Regions from separate parts of the Mycobacterium sp. IDUB_37 genome, predicted to be linked through region 1. Evidence: riboswitches for the same ligand, from Rfam matches in the RefSeq annotation. Region 1 holds a riboswitch; each other region holds the start of a gene.
The links. Region 1 has a riboswitch for cobalamin ahead of ACZY1I_RS03880 (amino acid adenylation domain-containing protein). Riboswitches for the same ligand answer to the same signal wherever they lie in the genome.

Region 1 (7,468 bases):
AAACACCGAACGCAAACTCGGCAGCGCCCCGGCGCTTTCCCCCGCCGCGATCAGCAGCATGTCCATCAAGGCCGGGACGGAGTTCCATATCGTGACGGCATGCTCGGCGATCAGGGCGTTCCACCGGAAGGCGTCGCGACGAGACTGCTCCGAGACGGCCACCACGCCGGCACCCGCGCTGAGGGGGCCGAAGATGTCATAGACACTGAGGTCGAAGTCCAAGGCGGACAACGCAAGCACCGAGTCGGCGTCGCTGATGTCGTTGCGACGGTTCACGTCCAGGATTGTGTTCAGCGCCGCCGTATGCGAGACCAGCACACCCTTGGGTTCCCCGGTAGAACCAGATGTGTAGATCACGTAGGCGGCGTCGTCCGGGTCCGCACGGATGGTGTCCGCGGGCGTGCCGTCCATCATCGACTCGAAGTCGTGTGCCAGGCAGCCGGCAGGTATTGGTCTGTGGCTCAGCTGCTTTGACCGGATCAGGCCCGACATTGCGGACAGGGCGCAAATGCGTGCGAACCGGTCGGCCGGCTGGTCCTGACCGATCGGGAGGTAAGTGCAGCCGGCCATCAGCACGCCGAGCACGGCGACGAACTGCCCTGGCCCCTTGGGCAGTTGGATGCCGATGATGGAGCCCGGTGCATGCCTGCCGGCCAGCACCCCCGCGACACTGCGCGCGTGCTGGTCGAGCGCACCATAGGAAAGCTCGCGATACGAGTCCGCGATCGGGTCGGTGCCGGCGTCGAATTCTCCGGCTGTCCAGCGCACCGCGATCCGGGTGGGATCGCGCATCGCCCGCTCCCGGAACGCGTCGTACAGCAGTCCCGACGGCTTCGGTGCGTCAGTGGCGTTGCGCTGCATGCGAATCACTCGGGAATGCTCGGGCAGATCGATCACCGCGGGCCTGGACCACTGGCAACCAGCGAGATTTTCCAGCAGGCCGACGTAGGCATCGAACATGTCCGCGACGACACCGGGCGGAAAGCAGCCCGCACGGTAGTCCCACGAAACGATCAGATCCGCACCGACCGCCCCCACCTGGTTGTCGATGATGACCTGCGGAGTCATCGAGGTGACTTCGCCGATGGTTCCCAGCGTGTCGGCAACGCGGCGGTCAAGGACGGCGGTGTCGGCCGCATAGGTGAATACCACGGGAACGATTCCGCTATGTCCGGTACCGCTTTTCAGTTGGGCTGGCAACAGATCGGTGGATTCGGGTGCGCTCAGCGCGACGCGCAGGCCTCGCTGCGCAGTCCGCGCTTGGTCGGCGAAGCCGGTAGGCCCGGCGGCATCGGCTGAGTACAGCTGGGTCTTGGTGAAATCGCCGATGACCTCGGAGACGCCGGGTGGACGACCGAATGTCGTCACGTTGATCAGGAAGTCGTCGGTGCTGCTCCAGTTACGCAGCACCACGACGTAGGCGGCCAGGAACACCGCGGCACGGGTGACCCCGTGCTCCCGGCACGCAGCATCGAGTGCGGTCGTCGTGTTAGCAGACAGGGTGTGTTGCCTGCGACGGAACGCGATGTCGCGTTCTTCGGACTGGGGCAGCTGCGGGCCTTCGGGGAGTCGTTGCACGGCTTCCGTGAGCGACACGGGCGCGGTGCTGTCCCAGTGGCCGAAACCACCTGATACAGCTGGCAATTCTTCGCCGCTGTACAGCGCGGCGAGGTCGCGCAGCAAGATACCGATGCTGGTGAGGTCGGCGATGATGAGATCGATCGCGAAATGTACGATGCAGCCATCGGGCAGCTGGGTCAGTTCGACGCGCCAGGTGTCGCCGACCTCGACAGCAAATCTGCAGGTGCGCAACCTGTTCCGAATGCCGTCGAGGTGCCGGCTGCGTGCCGCATCGGTGGCCTCGGTCAGGTCGTGCACCTGCAGCGGCGAATGGAGGTTCTCCGGCATGACGCGCAATCGGGCGTCCTCGGGAAACTTGCTGCGCAGCATCGGGTGTCGCTGGGCCAGCGCGCCGAGCGCGTTGTCCAGCCGCGATGGGTCGAGAGCGGCACCGGCGAATTCGAAGTAGGTTTGACAACCCACTCCCCCGAGAGGTTGCTCGGCACCCCGGCCGATCCAGTACGCGCGTTGCAGCGCGGTCGTCGGGAACGTGTCGCCGTTACCGGCGGCGACTTGCGGGATGGGTGTCGCGGAATCTAAGAGGTGCTGCCAATTGCGCAGTGTTGGTTCGGCATACAGGGCGGCGAAGTCCAGGTGCCGGTCCGATGCCGCCGACCATTCGACGACCTGCGCGGTCATCATCGAGGTCAGCCCCAGCGTGGTGAGATCTGTGCCGATGGCCAGGGTGTCAGCGTCAACCCCGAGCAGGGCCGCGACGTACTCGGCCAGTTCGGAGGCCCGCCGCACAGTGGTGGACGGCACCTGGCGGGCCGACACCTGATGGACGATCTCGAACGCTGCGGCATTGAGCATCTCGAGTGTCTTGCGGCGCCTGATCTTTCCGGATGTGGTCCTGGGCAGCACGCGGTTACGCACCCAGACGATGCGTTCCGGCGCGGTCTGATGTGCCGCAAGTATTCTGCGCCGCAGCACCCGACTGATGTCATCGAGATCCTCGGCCGGAGCGGTGGTCTCCAGCACCAGCCACCAGTCGTCGGACCCATCGGGTTGCACTGCGCAGGCGCCCCCGCCTTGCACCCCGCAGCCCGCCTCTTCGACGGTCGACTCGATGTCGTTCGGAAAATAGTTGCCGCCGCCGACGATGATCAGGTCGCGGTAACGTCCGCAGATGTACAGTTCGCCGTTGCTGCGAAAGCCGGCGTCACCGGTACGCAGGTAGGGCCCGTCGCCGTTCGCGGTGGTGGCACCGAATGTTTCGGCCGTGTCCCGCGGGCGGCGCCAATACCCCTGCGGCAGTCCCGATCCCGCTACCCATATCTCACCGACAGCGCCGTCGGGCACCGCGGTTCGCCGTTCCGGGTCGACGATGCGCACATCCCAACCGAATGTGGCGTTGCCGCAACTGACCAATGTGTGGGTGCGTCGTCCTGGCTGTCGCGCGTCGATCTCGACGGCGCGACCGCGGTTGAGTTGCTCGGCATCGAAGTCGGCCTGCACCCAAGGCCGCGGCTTGTTCGTCCCGGAGACCGCCAGACCGGCTTCGGCGAGCCCGTATTGCGGCGCCATGACGTCGGCTCGCAGGCCGGCCGGACGGAACTTCGCGACGAAGTCGCGCAGTGTGGAAGCGCGAACCGGCTCCGCGCCACTGATGGCCAGCTGCAGACAGGACAGATCCAGGGCATCGATCGCCGGGGCGTCAAAAGCGTCCAGGCAGAGGCGGTACCCGAAATCTGGCCCAGCGATCCAGTTTCCGCGCACCCGGTCGACGGTTTCCAACCAGATGCGTGGGTTGCGCACGAATTCGAACGGTGGAATGAGGGTCGCGCTACCGCCGGTGGCCAATGCCAGCAGGGTGCCCCAGAAGATGCCGAGGTCGTGGTAGAGCGGCAGCCAGCTGACCGTGTGGATGTCGTCGGGACGGTTCCACAGCTCCAAAGCAATGGCGAGTTGATGCAGCATCGACTCGTGCGTATTGACGATTCCCTTGGGTTCCCCGGTGGAGCCCGAGGAGTACTGCAGGAACGCGACCTGTCGGGCGTCGGTCGGCGTGCCGGCAGGTCGCGACGGGGCGGCTTCGGCAACCGAGTCCGGAGTCTTCAACGCCAGCCCGTCCAACAGCGAAGCTCGTCCAAGCACGTCGGCGAGATCGGTACTGGTGTAGACGGCCGAGGGCGCACAGTCCCGGAGGATGTGTTGGGCACGTTGCAGAAATCGTTCGGGCGCATCGGCCGACGGCAGAAAAAGCGGGACCGGGACGAGCCCGGCTTCCAGCGCGGCGAGGAATCCGGCCACGTAGTCGGCGTCACCGGCTTGGGCCATCACGACACGCGAGCCCAACGGCAGATCAGCGAAGGCGTTGTCGCGAATCCGGCAGACCCGGTCCCACAGCCGCCGGTAGGTCCAGGCATCCGTCCCGGTCGCCTCGATCATCCGGAGCGCGACCGTGTCGGGACACCGGTCGACCCAGGCGCCGATCACCTCGTTGGCGCGTCGCGCGGTCGCGCGCTCACCCAGGCCGTGGCGCTGGAATTGACGGCCCTCAGTCGTAGACGTCGGTGTCCCGGTCGCCGCGAACACCATCCCTTACCCCCTAACCCGGCGATCGGCGTCAACGCGGGCGAGCTGGTCAGCTTTGGTCACTTCAACACCTACCACGGACCAATGTGGGTGACGTAACCCGCAAATAACCGGGCAGGGTGTCCACGACGTGCAGCGTCATCAGGGATCAGCTCTCTCCGGGGTGCTCCGCCCCGGGGTGGCAGGATGCGATGACGCGAGTCTCCTGGCTCTCGGATCGCTGCTCGCCTCGCCTTCCAGCCAATGGCCGTGGCGTGTGAGGGTCGCTCCCCGATGACAGTGGCGGGACCGCGCCGGATTCACACCGGCTTCCTGCATCATCATCGCCGTACAGGCGACATTGTCGCACCCCGGCCGAATCCGGGCAGATACGCGGGTTCAGCCGAGCAGAGTGCCATCTAGTGCCTGCCCGATGATGTCCAACAATCCCGCAGAAGCCCCGATCGGTCCCACCGGGACCGGAGGGATGTTGACGAAGCCGCCGGCGTAGTCGTCCGGCGGCACGAAGATGATGTTCAGACCCAGGGCGTTGAGCGCCGAGCCGCCGGTGCCGTAGTACATCGCGCCGCCGGGACCGTCCACGACCTGGCCGGGGCTGAGCAGCCCGCCGAAGGCGAAGCTGAGGCCGGTGAGTTGCTCGCCACCGTCGGCGCCGCCGCTGACGAACGGGCTGAAGACCGGTGCCAGTGGGTCGAGGTTGAGGGTGGCGCCGTTGACGAAGCCGTTGACGACGTTGGCGGGTGCACCGAGCAGGTCGGTCATCGCCGAGGTCGGATAGCCACCGGTGAGGTGGGTGAAACTGGACCCGACGCTGTTCAGCAGCGCCACTTCGGGGCTGACGAAGGGGCCCACCGCACCAAGCAGGACACCGCTCAACGGTGACGAGGCGAAGTTGGTCACCGCCGCCACGAACTGGCCTTCAAGACCGGTCGGCGGAGTGAAATCCCCTGTCCCGACAAGACCGTCGTATATCTCGATATGCGCGTTGGGCACGGGAGTCGGCTCGCCGTCGGCGGCGAACGAGGTGGTAATACCGCCGAGGGTGTGGTTCACCACGGCCTCGAGCACATTGCCGGGGGCGCCGACCAGTGTCGCGGACTGCAGTGCGGTTTGCAGGCTCCCGAAAAACGCAGCGGGGTCGGTGGCGAGTTGGCTCAGTCCTGTGGAGGCGCCACCGGACAGACTGTTCAAAGCCTGTTGAGAGGCAGCGAATACGGTCTGGGCATTGGCGGCCGTCGTCGAGGCCAGAGCCTGGTAGGGGGCGGCGACAGCGGTACCGAAAGCATCCAAGCCCGACATCGGCGTGGATTCCGCGGCGACCGCTTGGGCGTTGGCCAGATCGGCGCCCAGATAGGTCGCGGCGTTCGCATTCAGCAAGCGGACGAACTGCGCGTGAAATGACTGCGCTCGGGCGCTGAGCGCCTGGAAGTCTTGGCCGAAGTCGCCGAGCAGCGACGCGATCGCGATTGAGACCTCGTCCTGCGCGGCCGCCGCGATCCCGGTTGTCGGGCCCCAGACGCTCGCTGTGGTGTCCGCCAGCGACAAGCCGATACTCGCCAACTTCTGGGCCGCACCCTGTACCAGTTCGGGTGCGGCAATCACAAACGACACCTGGTTCAGCCCCCATCGGCCAGCCGTAGCGCGAAGTCTTTTCCGTCTGGTTAGGAGTCGGCTCGAGCACCGACATAGTTCCCGGCCGGCGGGAGCGGTCCGCCGGGACGCACCGCTCGCGAAGTTGACAAAAAGTGGCTCCGAATGCAAATTACTACCTGCAAACGATATGCAACAAGGGTAGTTTCCAGTGTCGCCAACGGCGAGTTTGACGGGAAGCCTCGGGTTCTTCATCTCAACCGAGAACGGTGGATATGTCGTTCATCATCGCAGCGCCGGAGCTATTGCACGGCGCAGCAAAGGATTTGGCTGGTATCGGGTCGTTGTTGGCGGACACCACGGCGAGCGTCTCGGCGCCCACCACGGGGATCGCGGCTGCCGCCCAAGACGAGATATCTGCAGCGATTGCTTCGATTTTCGGTGACTTCGGCCAGGAATTTCAAACTGTCAGCAGCCAGGCGCAAGCCTTTCATGCGCAGTTCGTCGGCTTGATCAACGCCGGCGCCGGCGCCTACGCGAACGCTGAGATCGCCAATGTCGCGCCGCTACTCGCCGGCGGACCCGCCGCCGCACCCACCGGGACCATCGACCCGGTGGAACCATGGTTGCGGGCCTTCGGAACCACAGCCCAGAATGCCGCTGCGGTGCTGGACGCGTCCGGGGAAAGCGTGAGCACCCTCGTGACCGGCGTGGGCCAACTGGTTGCCAACCCCGCGGCATTCGTCGGCAACCTGCAGACCGCCGTGCAGTCGGTGTTCCTGGTCGGCGCGCCCCCGGATGTCGCGACGGCGGTCATCGAGCACACCCTCGGTGGTGTCACGTCGGCGACCAACCCGGGGGCCATCCCACCCGATCCCACCGTGGTACCGGTCAACAACGCACACAACGAGGTGTACACCGGGCTGTTCGGCGATGGATACATCCCCACCGGGCCGGACGGCCTGTTGCTCTCCGCCGTGACCAACTTCGCTACCTCGCCGTTCAGCGGAGTGCTGCTGGGCGCGGTGGGTCCCGTGGTAGCCCCTGCAGTGGCGCTGCTCAACACCGCGGGCGGCGTCTTCGCCGACCTGACCGGCGGCAATCTGACCGGCGCACTCGGTCACCTGATCGACGCGCCGGCCAACGTCGTCAACGCCTTCTTCAACGGTGCCGAACTCAACCTGGACCCGCTGGCACCGATCTTCAACCCGTTCGTGGTGGACGGCTCCGGCGGAGCCGAGCAGCTCACCGGCCTCAGCCTCGCCTTCGGTGGGCTGTTCAGCCCGGGACAGGTGGTGGACGGCGCGAGCGGCGACATGTTCTATGGCGTCGGCGGCTCGGCCTTCAACTCTCTGGGTCTGGATCTCAGCTTCTACCCGCCGGATGAATTCGCCGGCGGCAGCATCGCGATTCCCGCGGTGCCGGTGGGCCCGATCGGTGCCACCGCCGGTCTACTCAGCATTCTCGGACGAGCGCTGGGCGGTAGCCTGCTGTCCTGAGCCCCGTAGACGTCCCCCGGAAGGCGGCTAGATGAGCGGAACCGCACCCGGCGTGGGCCCCGAATTGGGCCCAGTCCAGGAAACCTTGCTGATTCCGCTCTACGCCCGCGCGTGCGACGCAGCGGCACGGCGCCCGGTGCTGGGTGACCAACGGGCGCGTGAACTCGTCGACGCCATCGACTACGACTTCACCCGCTTCAGTGGTGGGTCGCTGCCCGGAT
Region 2 (7,468 bases), on a different contig from region 1:
ATGGACCTCGATTCTCGAGGGTGGCGCGCCGGTCGAGTTGCCCACCTACGGGTTCGCGCGAAAGCGTTTCTGGCTGGGCGACCACAGCGTTACTGCCGATCGTGCGGCGGCTGAAGGCGGCCTGCAGGAGCGGCTCGCCCGCCAGGAACCGGTCGAACGGCACCGGCAGCTGTCCGACTTGGTGCGGGCGCACGCGGCGGCGGTCCTGGGCCACCCGAGCGGGCAGGATATCGACCCCGAGCGCGCTTTCCAGGACCTCGGATTCGGGTCAATGTCGGGAGTGGAGCTGCGCAACCGGCTAAAAGTTGCTACCGGATTGCCGTTGTCGCGGACGTTGATATTCGACTATCCGACAACGGCGGAGTTGGCGCGTTTTCTAGATCAACAACTTTTCCACAGTCCCGACGAAGAATCCGAGGACGAGAGAATCTGGTCGTTGTTGCGCAACATTCCAATCCAGGAACTGCGCCGTGCCGGTTTGCTCGACAAGCTGCTGCTGCTGGCTGGGCAGACGGAAAGTGGCACTGCCGAAACGGCTTTGGGCGACGACGCGATCGACTCGTTGAGTCCGGCCGATCTCATCGCGATGGCGCTGCGGGGCGACGACGCAAATGACTCGGCCCCGGAAAATCCAATGCGTCAAGCGTAAATAGTGTGACTTCGGCGACACAAATAAGACACCTGTTGAATAAGGCAAATCTTTGCGGCCATACGTAAGTCAGATTAAACTCGGAACACCAGGGGGCATTTGCGGGTGGGGCTAGCCGGGTAAACAACTGTCAGGGGTTATCAGATGAGCGTCATTGCGGGCGTGTTCGGAGCATTGCCGCCACACCGTTACAGCCAAAGCGAGATCACCGACTCCTTCGTCGAGTTTCCGGGTCTCAAAGATCACGAAGAGATCGTGCGGAAGCTGCACAAATCCGCCAAGGTGAACAGCCGCCAGTTGGTGCTGCCGCTCGAGCAGTACCCGTCGCTCACCGATTTCGGTGACGCGAACGAGATTTTCATCGAGAAAGCCGTTGACCTGGGTGTTGAGGCACTCATGGGCGCGCTCGACGAAGCCGGCCTCACACCCGGCGACATCGACATGATCATCACCACCACGGTCACCGGAGTCGCGGTGCCGTCACTGGACGCCCGGATCGCGGGCCGGGTCGGTTTGCGCCCCGATGTGCGCCGGATGCCCCTTTTCGGCCTGGGATGTGTGGCCGGTGCGGCAGGAGTCGGCCGGCTCAACGACTATCTGCGCGGCGCGCCCGACGGCGTCGCCGTCCTGATCGCGGTGGAGCTGTGCTCGCTGACGTATCCGGCGGTGAAGCCGACGGTGTCAGGCCTGGTCGGCACCGCCCTGTTCGGCGACGGAGCGGCGGCGGTCGTCGCGGTCGGTGACCGGCGCGCCGAGCAAATCCACGCCAGCGGCCCCGACATCATCGATTCCCGGAGCCGTTTGTATCCCGACTCGCTGCACATCATGGGCTGGGACGTCGGCTCCCAGGGCTTGCAACTGCGGCTTTCTCCGGACCTGACCGATCTGATCGAGCAGTACCTGCCCGACGACGTCAGTGGGTTCCTCGCCGGCCATCAGCTGACCAAGGACGACATCGGCGCCTGGGTCAGCCATCCGGGCGGACCGAAGGTCATCCACGCGATCACCAACAGCCTCGAACTGCCTCCGGAAGCCCTCGAGCTGACCTGGCGTTCGTTGGGTGAGATCGGCAACCTCTCGTCGGCCTCGGTGCTGCACATTCTTCGTGACACCATCGAGAAGCGACCGCCCAGTGGCAGCCCCGGCCTGATGCTGGCCATGGGCCCCGGGTTCTGCGCCGAACTCGTGTTGCTGCGCTGGCACTAGCTGCTGCGCTGGCCCAGGCGCGTCACGACTAGCGCCTCTCGACGACCTCGACACTCAAGCCCGGCCGCGGCGACAACGCGGCGAAATTAGCGGGTCGGATGCGTTGCGTCGGGAACCGAAGCGTGGTCCTGGCGATCAGTCGGGCCAGCATCACCGTCATCTCGGTAGTGGCCATCACCGCGCCGATGCACCGGTGTAGCCCGCCGCTGAACGGAATGAACTCATGCGGGGCGGGTTTGCGATAACCCGGCGAGTCAGGATCCCACCGTTGCGGGCGGAAGTCGGTTGGCTCCGGCCAGATCTCGGGGATCCGATGGGTGACGTAAGCGCTGAAGACGATCATCCGGCCAGCCCGGATCCGGTGCCCGTCGAACCGCAGATCGCGCATCACTTTGCGAGCCGAGATGACGCCCGGTGAATAGAGCCGAAGTGTCTCCTGCACAAGCCCATTCAGGTAGGGCAGGGCGGAAAGCTGCTGCGCGGTCGGCGTTCCGTCGCCCAGTACCCGGCTGACCTCTTCGAAAGCGGCGTCCCACGCTCCTGGCAGGGTCAGCAGCGTGTAGACCGCCCACGCCAGCGCGCCGCTGGTGGTCTCGTATCCCGCGGTGATGATCGACACGATCTGATCGCGAATCTCGTTGGTGCTCAGGGCGTGACCCTCGTCCGAGCGCCCGCTGAGCAACGCGGTCAACATGTGGTCGTCGGGTCGCGGCGCACCGCGGGCATCGGCGATCTCGGAGTCGATGAGATCGTCGATGCGTTCGCGGGCAGTCATCGCGCGTCGCCAGGCGGGGGAGTTGAGCCGCTGGTGTAGCCGCATCACCTGAGGCGGTATGTGCGTCAGGTCCAGCAGGTGCTGCAGTTGCGCGCCCAAAAAATCCGAATGTGCCGCCATTCGTGAACCGAAGAGGCTCTCGGCGGTGCTGCGCCGCACGGCTGAGCGCAGGCCCTGGTAGATGTCGAGGCGCTGCCCGGGCTGCCAGCCGTCGATCATCTCGTCGACGGTGGACACCATGGTGGCGACATAATCCTGGATCTGCCGGTGCCGCAGTCCGGGCGCCACGACGCTGCGCCGACGCCGGTGGTCCTCTCCGTCGCTGACGATCAGTGCGGTGGGTCCGTCGACGGGCGCCAGATTCTCGAACGTTTCCCGCCAACTGAAGGCATCGGCGTTGCCGAACACAAACTTATTCGCTTCCGGCCCAAGCAGATAAACGATGCCGTGCCGGCCGATTCCGGCATTGATCACCGCGCCACGACGCTTGTACAGCGCAAGCAGCGCTTCACCGGGCCGGTAGGGGACTGTCCGGTATGAGCTCATTCGAGCACCTCCGACAACTCCAGCCACTGGCCTTCCAGGGTCACGACCTCGCTCTCGAGGGTGCGCAATTCCTGGGTCAGTCGCGTGATGGCGACGTGGTCGGATTGATCGTGCTCGGCGAGTTCGGTGTGCTTGGCCGCGATCCGATCGGCCGCGCGGGCCAACTGGCGGTCGACGGAGGCCAACTCCTTCTCGGCGGCGCGGCGTTGTGCCCCCGACATCGAGTCCGTGGGCCGTACAGGTGTCCGGTCCACCGGCTTCGCCGGCGCCCGCGCGGCCAGTCGCAGGTAGTCGTCCACCCCGCCCGGCAGGTGACGCAACCGGCCGTCCAGGATCGCGTACTGCTGATCGGTGACGCGTTCGAGCAGGTAGCGGTCGTGGGAGACGACGATCAAGGTGCCCGGCCACGAGTCGAGCAGGTCCTCGGTGGCGGTCAGCATGTCGGTGTCCACGTCATTGGTGGGTTCGTCGAGAAGCAGCACGTTCGGCTCGGACAACAGGATGAGCATGAGTTGCAGGCGCCTGCGCTGGCCGCCGGAGAGCTCACCGACGCGCGACGAAAGCTTGCCGGCGAAGCCCAAGCGCTCGAGCAGCTGTGTGGGCGTCATCTCCTTGCCGCCGACCTCGTAGCCGGCCTGCAGGCGGCCCAGAATATCGGCGATTCGGTCACCGGCCAGGGCGATCAGCTCGCTGCCCTGTTGATCCAGCACGGCCAACCGGACCGTCTTACCGCGCTTCACCCGCCCGGTGGTCGGTTGGATGGTGCCGGCGATCAGACCGAGCAGGGTGGACTTGCCTGCGCCGTTGGCCCCGACGATCCCGGTGCGCTCACCAGGGGCGATCCGCCACTCGACCTCGTTGAACACTGGGCGGCCGTCGAACGAAACGGACACATCGAGCAGGTCGATGACGTCTTTGCCCAGCCGGGCGGTGGCCAGCTTGGCCAGCTCGACCGTGTCGCGGATTGGCGGAACGTCAGCGATCAGCTGATTTGCGGCCTCGATGCGGAACTTGGGTTTGGAGGTGCGCGCCGGCGCGCCCCGACGCAACCAGGCCAACTCCTTGCGCATCAGGTTCTGCCGTTTGGCCTCACTCGAGGCGGCCATCCGGTCCCGCTCGACCCGCTGCAGCACATACGCCGCGTAGCCGCCTTCGAACGGCTCGACGATGCCGTCGTGCACCTCCCAGGTGTTGTTGGCGACTTCGTCGAGGAACCAGCGGTCGTGGGTGACCAGCAGCAACCCGCCGGTATTGCGTGCCCAGCGTTGTTTGAGGTGTTCGGCCAGCCAGGTAATGCCTTCGATGTCGAGGTGGTTGGTCGGCTCATCAAGCGCGATCACGTCCCACTCGCCAACGAGCAACTGCGCCAGCTGAACCCGTCGTCGCTGGCCTCCGCTCAACGTGGAAACCATTGCATCCCAATTGATATCGGCCACCAGGCCGTCGACGACGTCGCGGATACGGGCGTCGCCGGCCCACTGGTGTTCGGGGCGGTCACCGACCAGCGACCAGCCCACGGTGTGGCTGGGATCAAGGGTGTCGGCCTGGCTCAGCGCGCTCACCCGCAGACCGCTGCGCTGAGTGACCCGCCCCGAGTGCGGCTTGATCTGTCCGGTGAGCAGGCTCAGCAGGCTGGACTTGCCGTCGCCGTTACGGCCCACGATGCCGATGCGGGCACCGTCGTTCACGCCGAGCGTGACCGATTCGAGTATCACCTGGTTCGGATATGCCAGGTGTATGGACTCGGCTCCGAGCAGGTGTGCCACTGGACTGAGGCTACCGGCCCGCAAAGTGAAGTCCGGACGCTCGGTTGATTGGCTACCGTGTGGCCCGACGGAATGCGACAATCTCACCCGTAAGGCAACGACGATGCAGGAAGCCGGTGAAAATCCGGCGCGGTCCCGCCACTGTCATCGGGGAGCGACCCTCACTAGCCACGGTCATATGACTGGAAGGCGAGGTTAGCGGCGATCCGAGAGCCAGGATACTCGCGTCGTTGCGTCCTGCTACCCGGGGCGGTGTACCCCGAGAAAGCTGATCGACGTCGATGTCTCTTCGTCTTTTCTGGCGCCTCCAATGGCGCAGTTAGTCTCGCCGGCAGGGGTTTTCGCCATCACCGCGGGCGAAATACGGTGACCGCCCCGATCTGGATGGCCGCACCGCCGGAGGTGCACTCAGCGTTGCTGAGCGGTGGTCCGGGGGTGGGTCCGATGTTGTCGTCCGCGGCGGCGTGGGCTTCATTGAGCGTCGAATACAGCGAAACCGCGCAGGAACTCGTGGCGCTCTTGTCGGCGGTGCAGGCCGGAGCTTGGGACGGCCCGACCGCTGCGACGTACGTTGCCGCTCACCTGCCGTATCTGGCGTGGCTGTTGCAAGCCGGCACCGACAGCGCGCTAATGGCCGCCCAACAGGAGGTCGCCGCGGCGGCCTGGGTCACGGCGCTGGCGGCCATGCCGACGTTGCCCGAACTGGCGGCCAATCACGCCACCCACGCGGTGCTGATGACGACCAATTTCTTTGGTATCAATACGATCCCGATCGCGCTCAACGAAGCCGACTACCTACGGATGTGGATTCAAGCCGCCACCGTGATGAGCAGCTACCAAGCGGTCACCACGGCTGCCGTGACTGCGGCACCGCTGCCGACGGCAGCGCCGGAAATCATGAAGGGCGACAGTCAGCAGGTCGGTGCCGCCGAGACATCGTCACTGCGGGACCAGTTCAACCAGTTCCTGCAGTGGTTGTGGGACCTGTACACCAAGTTCTACAACGAGGTCATCCAGCCGTTCAACAACTGGCTGCAGAACCTGCCGTTCTTCCAGGCGCTGTTCTCCGGCTTCGATCCCTACCTGGTCAGCCTGGGCAACCCGCTGACCTATCTCAGCCCGCTGAATATCGGGTTCGCCCTCGGCTACCCGCTGGATTTCGCTACTTACGTGGTCCTGCTGTCGCAGATGTTCTCATTCGTCGCGCTCGATCTCACTGCGGCGTTCGCCTCGGGTAATCCATTGACCATCGGTTTCACCATCATCTTCGTCACCGTCGAAATCTTCGGCACGGTGATCACCGACACCATCGCACTGCTGAAGACGACGCTGGAGAGCACTCTCGCGCTGACCCTGGCGCTGGTGCCGCTGCTGACGGTGCCATTGGTGCCGTTGGCCGCCGGCGCGGTACTGGCACCGATCGGCGTCAAAGCCTTGGTGGCGCTCGCGCCGGCGCCGCCACCGCCACCCCCGACGCCCGCTACGCCACCCCTGGCAGCGTTGGGCCCCAGCACTCCGACATCCAGTCCGGCCCCGACTCCAACCGGCGTCGAGGCGACGGCCCCGGCGCCATCGCCCGGTGCACCGCCGTCTACCGCAGCACCACCGACGACGACGGGTACGGGCGTACCCGCGCATATGGATGCCATGGGTTATCTGTTGGCCGACCTGAGCTCGGCAGCCAAGCGGGCGGCGGCCGCCCGCGCGCGAAAGAAGGCGACGGAGCCCGACAGCGCTGAGGAACCCGAGGCCGCGGCGGCGCCGCAGGAGCAGGCCAAGTCGCCGCGACGCCGTCGGGCGAAGGCCGGCCTGTTCGGCCGCGGTTACGAATACATGGACCTGGAGCCCGAAGCGGCGACGGCGTCGGCTACCGGCGGGAAATCCATTGGTTTCGCGGGCACCCTGCCCAACCGGGCGACCTCGGCGGCGACGGGGCTGACTGCACTGGCCGAGGATGAGTTCGGCGGCGGCGCACGCCTGCCGATGATGCCGCGAACCTGGGCTGGCCAGACCTCGCCGGACGAGGAAAGCCTGTAACAGTGGTGGGGTGCGACTGACGACGATCATCGCGGCGATCTGCGTCGTCGGTTGCCTGTCTGGCTGCGGTCCCGGCGATCGCCGCGCTGACGCGCAACACTTGCAGGACGTTATGGCAGGCATGCCCGGCGTGTCCTCAGCCCGGGTGAGCTACCACAACGATGTTGACCATGGCGTCGGCATCAATATCTTCGCGGCTGTTCCGGCGGCGACCAGCGAGCAGATCCGTGACCTCGTGGTCAGGATCAACACAGCTCGCCGCGACAGGTTTGCTGGATACGCGCAGAACGCGATGTTCGACATCACCGCCGACCACCGTGCCTTGTTGAGCCGGCTGGCCGAGCTGGACCCTGACCAGATTGCTGGTGACGTGACGCGACTGCGTCAGGTCACCTCACTGATTTCAGCGAACCAATTCGCCTGGTTCCGGAATGGATCCAACAGTGTGCTCGACCTGCGCGACGTCGCCACGCCGACGGCGGCCATCCT
Region 3 (7,468 bases), on a different contig from region 1:
GACCCGCAAGCAGTTTCGGGTCGAATTAGACGGCGTGGCGGCGCAACGACTCGGGGCGGCGACACCGGAATCCATCCAGGCGGCAACCGATGACGTGCTCATTGCGATGGCGGCCGACGCGCTGGGAGCGGCGCGCTCCCTGCTGGACATGGCCGTCGAATATGCAAAGACGCGAGAGCAATTCGGCCATGCGATCGGATCGTTTCAGGCGATCCAGCACCTGTGTGTCGACATGTACGAGACAGTTGAGTTGGCGCGCAGCGGGGTGATCCATGCGTTGTGGGCGGCTGACCACGCAGACGCCGCCGAGCGCCATCTCGCTGCAGTCCGCGCCAAGGCTTTCAGCGGCCGGTTGGCCGGCGTCGGCGACACCGCGATACAAGTTTTCGGCGGCATTGGTTTCACCTGGGAACACGATGCGCACCTCTATTTCAAACGGCTGCTGAGCTGGAGCGCGTTTCTGGATGGACCGGACCGATATCTCACCGAAGTCGGTGCGTGCCTTGTCAAGAGGGGACAGCAATGACCTCAGTCGATCCGGGCATCTCGTACCTGCTCAACGCCACCCGCTCGGCGCGCAAGTCGCTGGACCTCGATGCGCCCGTCGATCTCGCCGACATTCGCGAATGCCTGGGGATCGGGTTGCAGGCGGCCAACGGCTCGAATCAACAGACCTGGCGCTGGCTGTTGATCACCGATCCCGAATTGCGGAACGAGGTTGCGCGGCTGTACCGCGAGGCGTATCTGCTCAGGGTCGGCGGACAGCTTCTGGCTGAGCTGATGCCGGCCGGCACGCCGGAGACCAGGCTGATGTCGTCGACGGAGTGGCTGGTCGAGAACATGGCATCGGTCCCGGTGCTCGTCATTCCCTGCTATCGGCCGTACCTGCCGCGCATCGAAGGAGACGAGTCCTTTCATCTGGCCACGTTGTACGGGTCGATCTTCCCCGCGGTGTGGAACTTTCAACTCGCGCTGCACACTCGCGGCTACGGCACCTGCATCACCACCTTGCACCTGCACCACGAGACCGCCGTCGGGGAACTGCTGGGAATCCCGCCGGACTATGTGCAGGGCTGTCTACTGCCCGTCGGGCGGTTGCGTGCGGGGCACACCTTCCGGCCGGCCCGCCGGCTGCCCGTCGACGAGGTGGTCGCCTTGAACGGCTGGCGCGGGGGACCCGACTAACCGGGACAGTCGCGACCCGCTGCGCCCATCCCGGCTCCGTACGCAGCGCTTTTGCCGCGATCAGTCTGATAATCTCTGACAAAGATTTGGTTCATCAGGAGGGCGAATCTTCCCATGGTGCCGACACCGCGATCCTCCGGACCAGCGGCCGTCGAACCATGACGGACAGCACTACCGAATCCGGGACACGCCGAACCGAGATCCTCGAAACGGCGGCATCACTCATCGCATCGTCAGGGTTGCGTACCTCACTGCAGGAGATCGCCGAAGCGGCAGGCATCCTGCCGGGTAGCTTGTACCACCACTTCGAATCCAAAGAAGCGATCCTGGTCGAGCTCATCCGCCGCTATCAGGCCGACCTGAACCGCGTCGGGCTCAGCGCCCAAGCCCGTTTGGACGCCCCGGACTCGCGGCCCCCGGCCGATCAGATCATCGAGTTGGGCCAGGCGATCGCCAATTGTGCTGTGCGACACCGTGCGGCACTGCAGATGTCGTTCTTCGAGGGCCCCTCAGCGGATCCCGAGCTGATGAAGCTGACGCAGCAGCGGCCCAACGCAATACAGGAAGCGATGCTGCAAACGCTGCGCGCGGCCCGGTGGAGCGGCTACATCAAGGCCGACGGTGACCTGCCCACGCTGGCCGACCGGATCTGCCAGACCATGCTGCAGGTGGGCCTGGACGTCATGCGGCACAACTCCTCCGCAGATCAGGTAGCCGGGCTGTTGTGCCGAATAATTCTGCAGGGCTTGGCTTCCCGGCCACCCGCAGACAGGGCGCTGGACCGGTCGAAGGCATTCGCGGCGGCCGCCAAGGTGATCGAAAGCTGGGCCGACGACAGCGAAGCAGACCCCAGCGACAAAGCGGCACACCTGCGGGCGGTGGCTCGAACAGAGTTCGGCCGCAAGGGATATGAAGTCACCACAATCAGAGACATCGCGTCGGCGGCCGGCTTGGGCACCGGAACGGTCTATCGGGTGATCGGCTCCAAAGACGAACTGCTGGCGTCGATCATGCGTTCGTTCGGCCAGAAGGTCGAAGCGGGATGGATCGACGTACTGCGTTCGGACGCAACACCGATCGAGAAGCTGGACGCGCTGAGTTGGGTCAATGTCAATGCATTGGACCAATTTTCCGACGAGTTCCGGATTCAGCTCGCCTGGATGCGCCAATCACCTCCCCGGGACACGGTGAACCCGGGCTGGTCGTATACGACGCGGCTGCGTCAGATGAAATCCTTGCTCTCCGAGGGCATTCGGTCGACGGAGATCCGGACTGAAGCACCGTCAGCCACCATGCTCGCCCGGTGCACAATCGGCATGCAGTGGATACCGGAGAACATCCTGCGCGCGGTGGGCACTCGGACGTCGCTTATCCTCGCGCGCGACACGGTCCTGCGCGGTGTCGCCGTACGCGGCAAATAACCCACGGACCGGACCAAACAGATGTTCCGCACGACGTTGCGGTACCCGGTGTCCGGTGCGGTGGGTCACCCGGTCGAGTTCCGCGCTAGCGTCGAAGAATGGCGAACATCATCGTTATCGGCGGCCACGGCAAGATCGCGTTGCAGCTGTCCCGCATCCTGACCGACCGCGGCGAACAGGTGACCTCAGTCTTCCGCAACCCCGACCACACCCAGGACATCGCTGAAACCGGCGCCAAGCCGGTGCCCGCCGACATCGAGAATCTCGCCACGGACGCGTTGGCGGATCTCTTGGCCGGGCATGACGCGGTGGTCTTCTCGGCCGGAGCAGGCGGCGGCGACCCGGCCCGCACCTACGCCGTCGACCGCGACGCAGCGATCCGGGTGATCGATGCGGCGTCCCAGGCGGGTGTGCGCCGGTTCGTGATGGTTTCCTACTTCGGCGCCGGCCCGAACCATGGCGTGCCCGCGAGCGACTCTTTCTTTCACTACGCGGAAGCCAAAGCGGCCGCAGACGCTCATCTGCGATCCAGCGAACTGGACTGGACCGTGCTCGGGCCGGGCCGGCTCACCTTGGAGCCGGCCACGGGGCGGATCGCGGTCGACGAGGACAAAGGTCAGGTGTCGCGCGCGGACGTCGCACTCGTCGTTGCCGCCACGCTGCAAACCGACTCGACCATCCACCGCACCATCAACTTCAACGGCGGCGATGTGCCCATCGCCGAGGCACTCGCGGGAGTCGACTAGTCGGGCCAACACCTGCGGCGCCCGACATCGAGTCTGCGCTGAACGCATCGAGACGAGCGTGCCCGGCAGCAATTGGGCGGGCTGCAACCAGCACATAAGCCCTAAGATCAGGGTCGTGGCAGTGCCGGAACCCTCACCTCGGGTTCAAGAGTTGATTCGCAAGGCGGCGTGGGTCGCGCTGAATCCGAGCCGGGAGTGGCTCGACGAATTCGATCGCAGCGTGCTGCAAACTCTGGCGCCGATCTCCAACGATCCCAGCCTGGCGACAATTGTTTCGCGGGCCAACCGGGCAACCTTGATCTATTTCGCATCCGCGATGCTGCGCAGCCCGGGCGCCCCGGTGCCGCCCAATCTGGGTGTCGAGACCATGCGGATGGCTCGGGACCTGGTGCGTCGAGGATTGGACACTTCAGCGCTCGAGGTCTACCGCGTCGTGCAGAACGTCGCCTGGCGGCGCTGGACGGAAATCGCCTTCGAACTCACTTCCGATCCGGATGAGTTGCGACAGCTGCTCGAGTTGCCCTTCCGGTCGGCCAGCGACTTCGTCGATGACACGGTCGCCGGCATCACCGCGCAAATGCAGCTGGAATACGCCGAGCTGACCCAACACAAGACGGCCCGGCACCGCAAACTCGTCGAGCTCATCCTCAACGGGGCCGCCGTCGACGTGGAGCGGGCCGAACAGCAACTGGGCATCGTTTTCGAGCAGCCGCACACCGCCGCCATCATCTGGTCCGACGGACCCGACATCGACGCGACCCGCCTGGACCAGCTCGCCGAAGCGGTCCAGCAGGCCGTCGACAGCAAGCGCGCGATCACCGTCGTCGCCAGCGCGTCCACCCGCTGGGTGTGGGTCAACGATGTGGTTTGCGTCGACCCCGAACAGCTCCGCGACGTGGTCAAGAATTCACCGGACGCACGAATAGCGCTCGGAAATACCACCGCCGGATTCGAGGGGTTTCGGCGTAGCCACCGCGAGGCGATGACTGCGCAACGCACGCTGGTCCGGCTGCGGTCACGTCAGCAGATCGCCTCCTTCACCGATATCCAGTTGGTCGCCTTGCTCACCGAAAGCCCCGAGGGCGCGGACGAATTCATCAGGGCTACGCTCGGCGACTTCGAGTCGGCAAGCCCGACGCTGCACAAGACGTTGTTGGTGTACATCAACGCGGAATGCAATGCCTCACGCGCCGCCAAACGGCTTTACACCCACCGCAATACGTTGCTGCACCGACTCGACGCCGCCCAACGACTCCTGCCCCGGCCCCTGGACAACAACCTGGTCGAAGTTGCCGCGGCCATCAAGGCCGTGCTGTGGCGCGCGCCGCAATCCGGCGATTTGGCGGAGGTCAACCCTGAACCCTACGACCCCGCCCTGGCACCTGTGCCGGAGCCTTAACAGGCAGACCCAACGTTCCTAACGCTGAAGCGCTAGCGACTTGACGAATTAAGGTTCAGATCGCGCAGTTGTGCTGCCAACTGCTGCGGACGCAGGAGTGGCGCGTTGTGGTCCAGCCCGGGGAGGACGTGCGCCTGTGCGTGCGGCGATATGTCAGCGATAGCGCGTGCGGCGGTGGCGTCAGGACGACCAGCCCAGGCCCGGAACCAATGGTGTCGATGGCGATCGAAGTGCCATCTGCCGAATTGACGAACGACTGCTTGAAATCACGCGCCTTCATTCCAACTCCGATCCGCGGCAAGCGGCCCGCTCAGGCGGGATTTTAGCCGCGACCACCCCGCGGAGTAGCGTTGACCACGCAACTGGTCTGCCGTTGCCCACGTGGTAGCGGCATCGAGCGGCGCATCGAGGCGTCGTGAGAGGGAATCCGGTGAGAATCCGGAACTGTCCCGCAGCGGTATGCAGGAACGAACGCCGTATTCGATATGAAGAAGCACTGGTCTCGATCTTGGGGCTGGGAAGCGACGGCCAGTAGGAGCACCTTCGAAGGTGCGCGCCTGTGAGTCCGAAGACCTGCCAGCTGTGTCGGACGCGCCGCGTCCGGCGGCACATCGCCTCGTGGAATGGGCGTTTGGCCAAGCTGTTTCGGTGGTATGCGGGCTCGAGTACAGAAAGCTGGCGCACCCCCGAACGGAATGGCTGCGCGTCCGCGGGCGGTGACCCACCCGTCAATTGAAGGACGACCAGCAGTGAGCGCTCAACCATTTTCCGCAACCGTCACCGGCTCCCCCCGCATCGGTCCGCGCCGCGAACTCAAGCGCGCGACCGAAGGCTACTGGGCGGGACGCAAAAGCCGATCCGACCTTGAGTCGGTCGCCGCGACTCTCCGCCATGACACGTGGTCGGACCTGGCCGCCGCCGGCCTGGATTCGGTCCCGATCAATACCTTCTCCTACTACGACCAGATGCTGGACACCGCGGTGCTGGTCGGCGCGCTCCCGGACCGGGTCAGCGGTATCTCCGACGAACTCGACCGCTACTTCGCCGCCGCACGCGGCAACGACGACGTCTCACCGCTGGAGATGACCAAGTGGTTCGACACCAACTACCACTACCTGGTTCCCGAGGTCGGACCCGCAACCCGCTTTTCGCTGAACCCCGACAAGGTGCTCTCCGAGCTGAAAGAGGCGCAGGAACAAGGCATTCCGGCGCGTCCCGTAGTGATCGGGCCGGTCACCTTCCTGCTGCTCAGCAAGGCAGTGGACGGTGCGTCTGCACCGATCGAGCGGCTCAAGGAACTGGTGCCCGTCTACTCCGAGTTGCTCTCGCTGCTCGCCGACAACGGCGCACAGTGGGTGCAGTTCGACGAGCCGGCGCTGGTGACCGACATCTCCCCCGACGCACCGGCGCTGGCCGAGGCCGTTTACACCGCGTTGTGTGCGGCGGCGAACCGACCGTCCATTTTCGTCGCCACGTACTTCGGCGACCCCGGCGATTCGCTGGCGGGGCTGGCCCGCACGCCCGTCGAAGCGATCGGCGTCGACCTGGTCTACGGCGCCGACACTGCCCTCGCCGCCGTGCCTGAACTGGCCGGCAAGACGCTGGTGGCCGGCATCGTGGACGGACGCAACATCTGGCGTACCGACCTGGAGGCGGCGCTGGGCAAACTCGCGTCCCTGCAGGGTTTGGCGGCGTCGGTCGCGGTCTCTACCTCGTGCTCCACCATGCACGTGCCGTACTCGCTCGAGCCGGAGACCGATCTGGACGACAACCTGCGTAGCTGGCTGGCGTTCGGCGCCGAAAAGGTCACCGAGGTGGCCACCCTCGCCCGCGCGCTGCGCGAAGGACGCGAGGCGGTCGCCGATGAAATCGCGGCATCCAACGCCGCGGTGGCCTCCCGCAAGGAGGACCCACGTCTGCACAACGACCAGGTTCGGGCGCGCATCGACTCCATCGTCGAGTCCGGCACCCAGCGCGGCGACGCGGCGGACCGTCGGGCCAGCCAGGAGGAGCGGCTGGACCTGCCGGTGCTGCCCACCACGACGATCGGCTCCTACCCGCAGACCTCGGCGATCCGCATCGCCCGCGCGGCGCTGCGTGCCGGGGACATCGACCAGGCCGAGTACGAGCGGCGGATGAAGCAGGAGATCTCCGACGTCATCAAGCTGCAGGAAGAGCTCGGGATCGACGTGCTGGTGCACGGCGAGCCGGAACGCAATGACATGGTGCAGTACTTCGCCGAGCAGCTGGAGGGCTTCTTCGCCACCCACAACGGCTGGGTGCAGTCTTACGGCAGCCGCTGCGTGCGTCCGCCAATCCTGTTCGGCGATGTGATCCGGCAGCAGACGATGACGGTCGACTGGGCCACCTACGCGCAGTCGCTGACCGACAAGCCGGTCAAGGGCATGCTCACCGGTCCGGTGACGATCCTGGCGTGGTCGTTCGTCCGCGACGACCAGCCGCTGGCCGACACCGCAAACCAGGTGGCCCTGGCCATCCGCGACGAGACGGTGGATCTTCAGTCCGCCGGCATCGCCATCATCCAGGTCGACGAGCCCGCGTTGCGGGAGCTGTTGCCGCTGCGTCGCGCCGACCAGGACGAGTACCTGGAGTGGGCCGTCGGGTCTTTCCGGTTGGCCACCTCCGGCGTCGCCGACTCGACCCAGATCCACACCCACCTCTGCTATTCGGAGTTCGGTGAGGTGATCGGCGCGATC

Region 2: another riboswitch for cobalamin. It lies ahead of ACZY1I_RS21950 (PPE domain-containing protein); the one in region 1 lies ahead of ACZY1I_RS03880 (amino acid adenylation domain-containing protein).
Region 3: another riboswitch for cobalamin. It lies ahead of metE (5-methyltetrahydropteroyltriglutamate--homocysteine S-methyltransferase); the one in region 1 lies ahead of ACZY1I_RS03880 (amino acid adenylation domain-containing protein).

Annotation. Positions count from the first base shown of each region.
Region 1 is NZ_JBVAXG010000001.1:823,119-830,586, reverse strand. It holds gene ACZY1I_RS03880 (amino acid adenylation domain-containing protein) at 1-4,161, opposite strand, end outside; cobalamin riboswitch at 4,337-4,516, opposite strand; gene gjpA (outer membrane porin GjpA) at 4,537-5,769, opposite strand; gene gjpA (outer membrane porin GjpA) at 6,024-7,247, shown strand; gene ACZY1I_RS03865 (class I SAM-dependent methyltransferase) at 7,279-7,468, shown strand, end outside.
Region 2 is NZ_JBVAXG010000006.1:360,250-367,717, reverse strand. It holds gene ACZY1I_RS21970 (type I polyketide synthase) at 1-649, shown strand, start outside; gene ACZY1I_RS21965 (type III polyketide synthase) at 794-1,855, shown strand; gene ACZY1I_RS21960 (cytochrome P450) at 1,884-3,176, opposite strand; gene ACZY1I_RS21955 (ABC-F family ATP-binding cassette domain-containing protein) at 3,173-4,942, opposite strand; cobalamin riboswitch at 5,006-5,186, shown strand; gene ACZY1I_RS21950 (PPE domain-containing protein) at 5,309-6,979, shown strand; gene ACZY1I_RS21945 (hypothetical protein) at 6,990-7,468, shown strand, end outside.
Region 3 is NZ_JBVAXG010000002.1:777,063-784,530, reverse strand. It holds gene ACZY1I_RS10300 (acyl-CoA dehydrogenase family protein) at 1-526, shown strand, start outside; gene ACZY1I_RS10295 (nitroreductase family protein) at 523-1,185, shown strand; gene ACZY1I_RS10290 (TetR/AcrR family transcriptional regulator) at 1,344-2,606, shown strand; gene ACZY1I_RS10285 (SDR family oxidoreductase) at 2,705-3,352, shown strand; gene ACZY1I_RS10280 (Rv1453 family transcriptional regulator) at 3,468-4,751, shown strand; cobalamin riboswitch at 5,117-5,346, shown strand; gene metE (5-methyltetrahydropteroyltriglutamate--homocysteine S-methyltransferase) at 5,447-7,468, shown strand, end outside.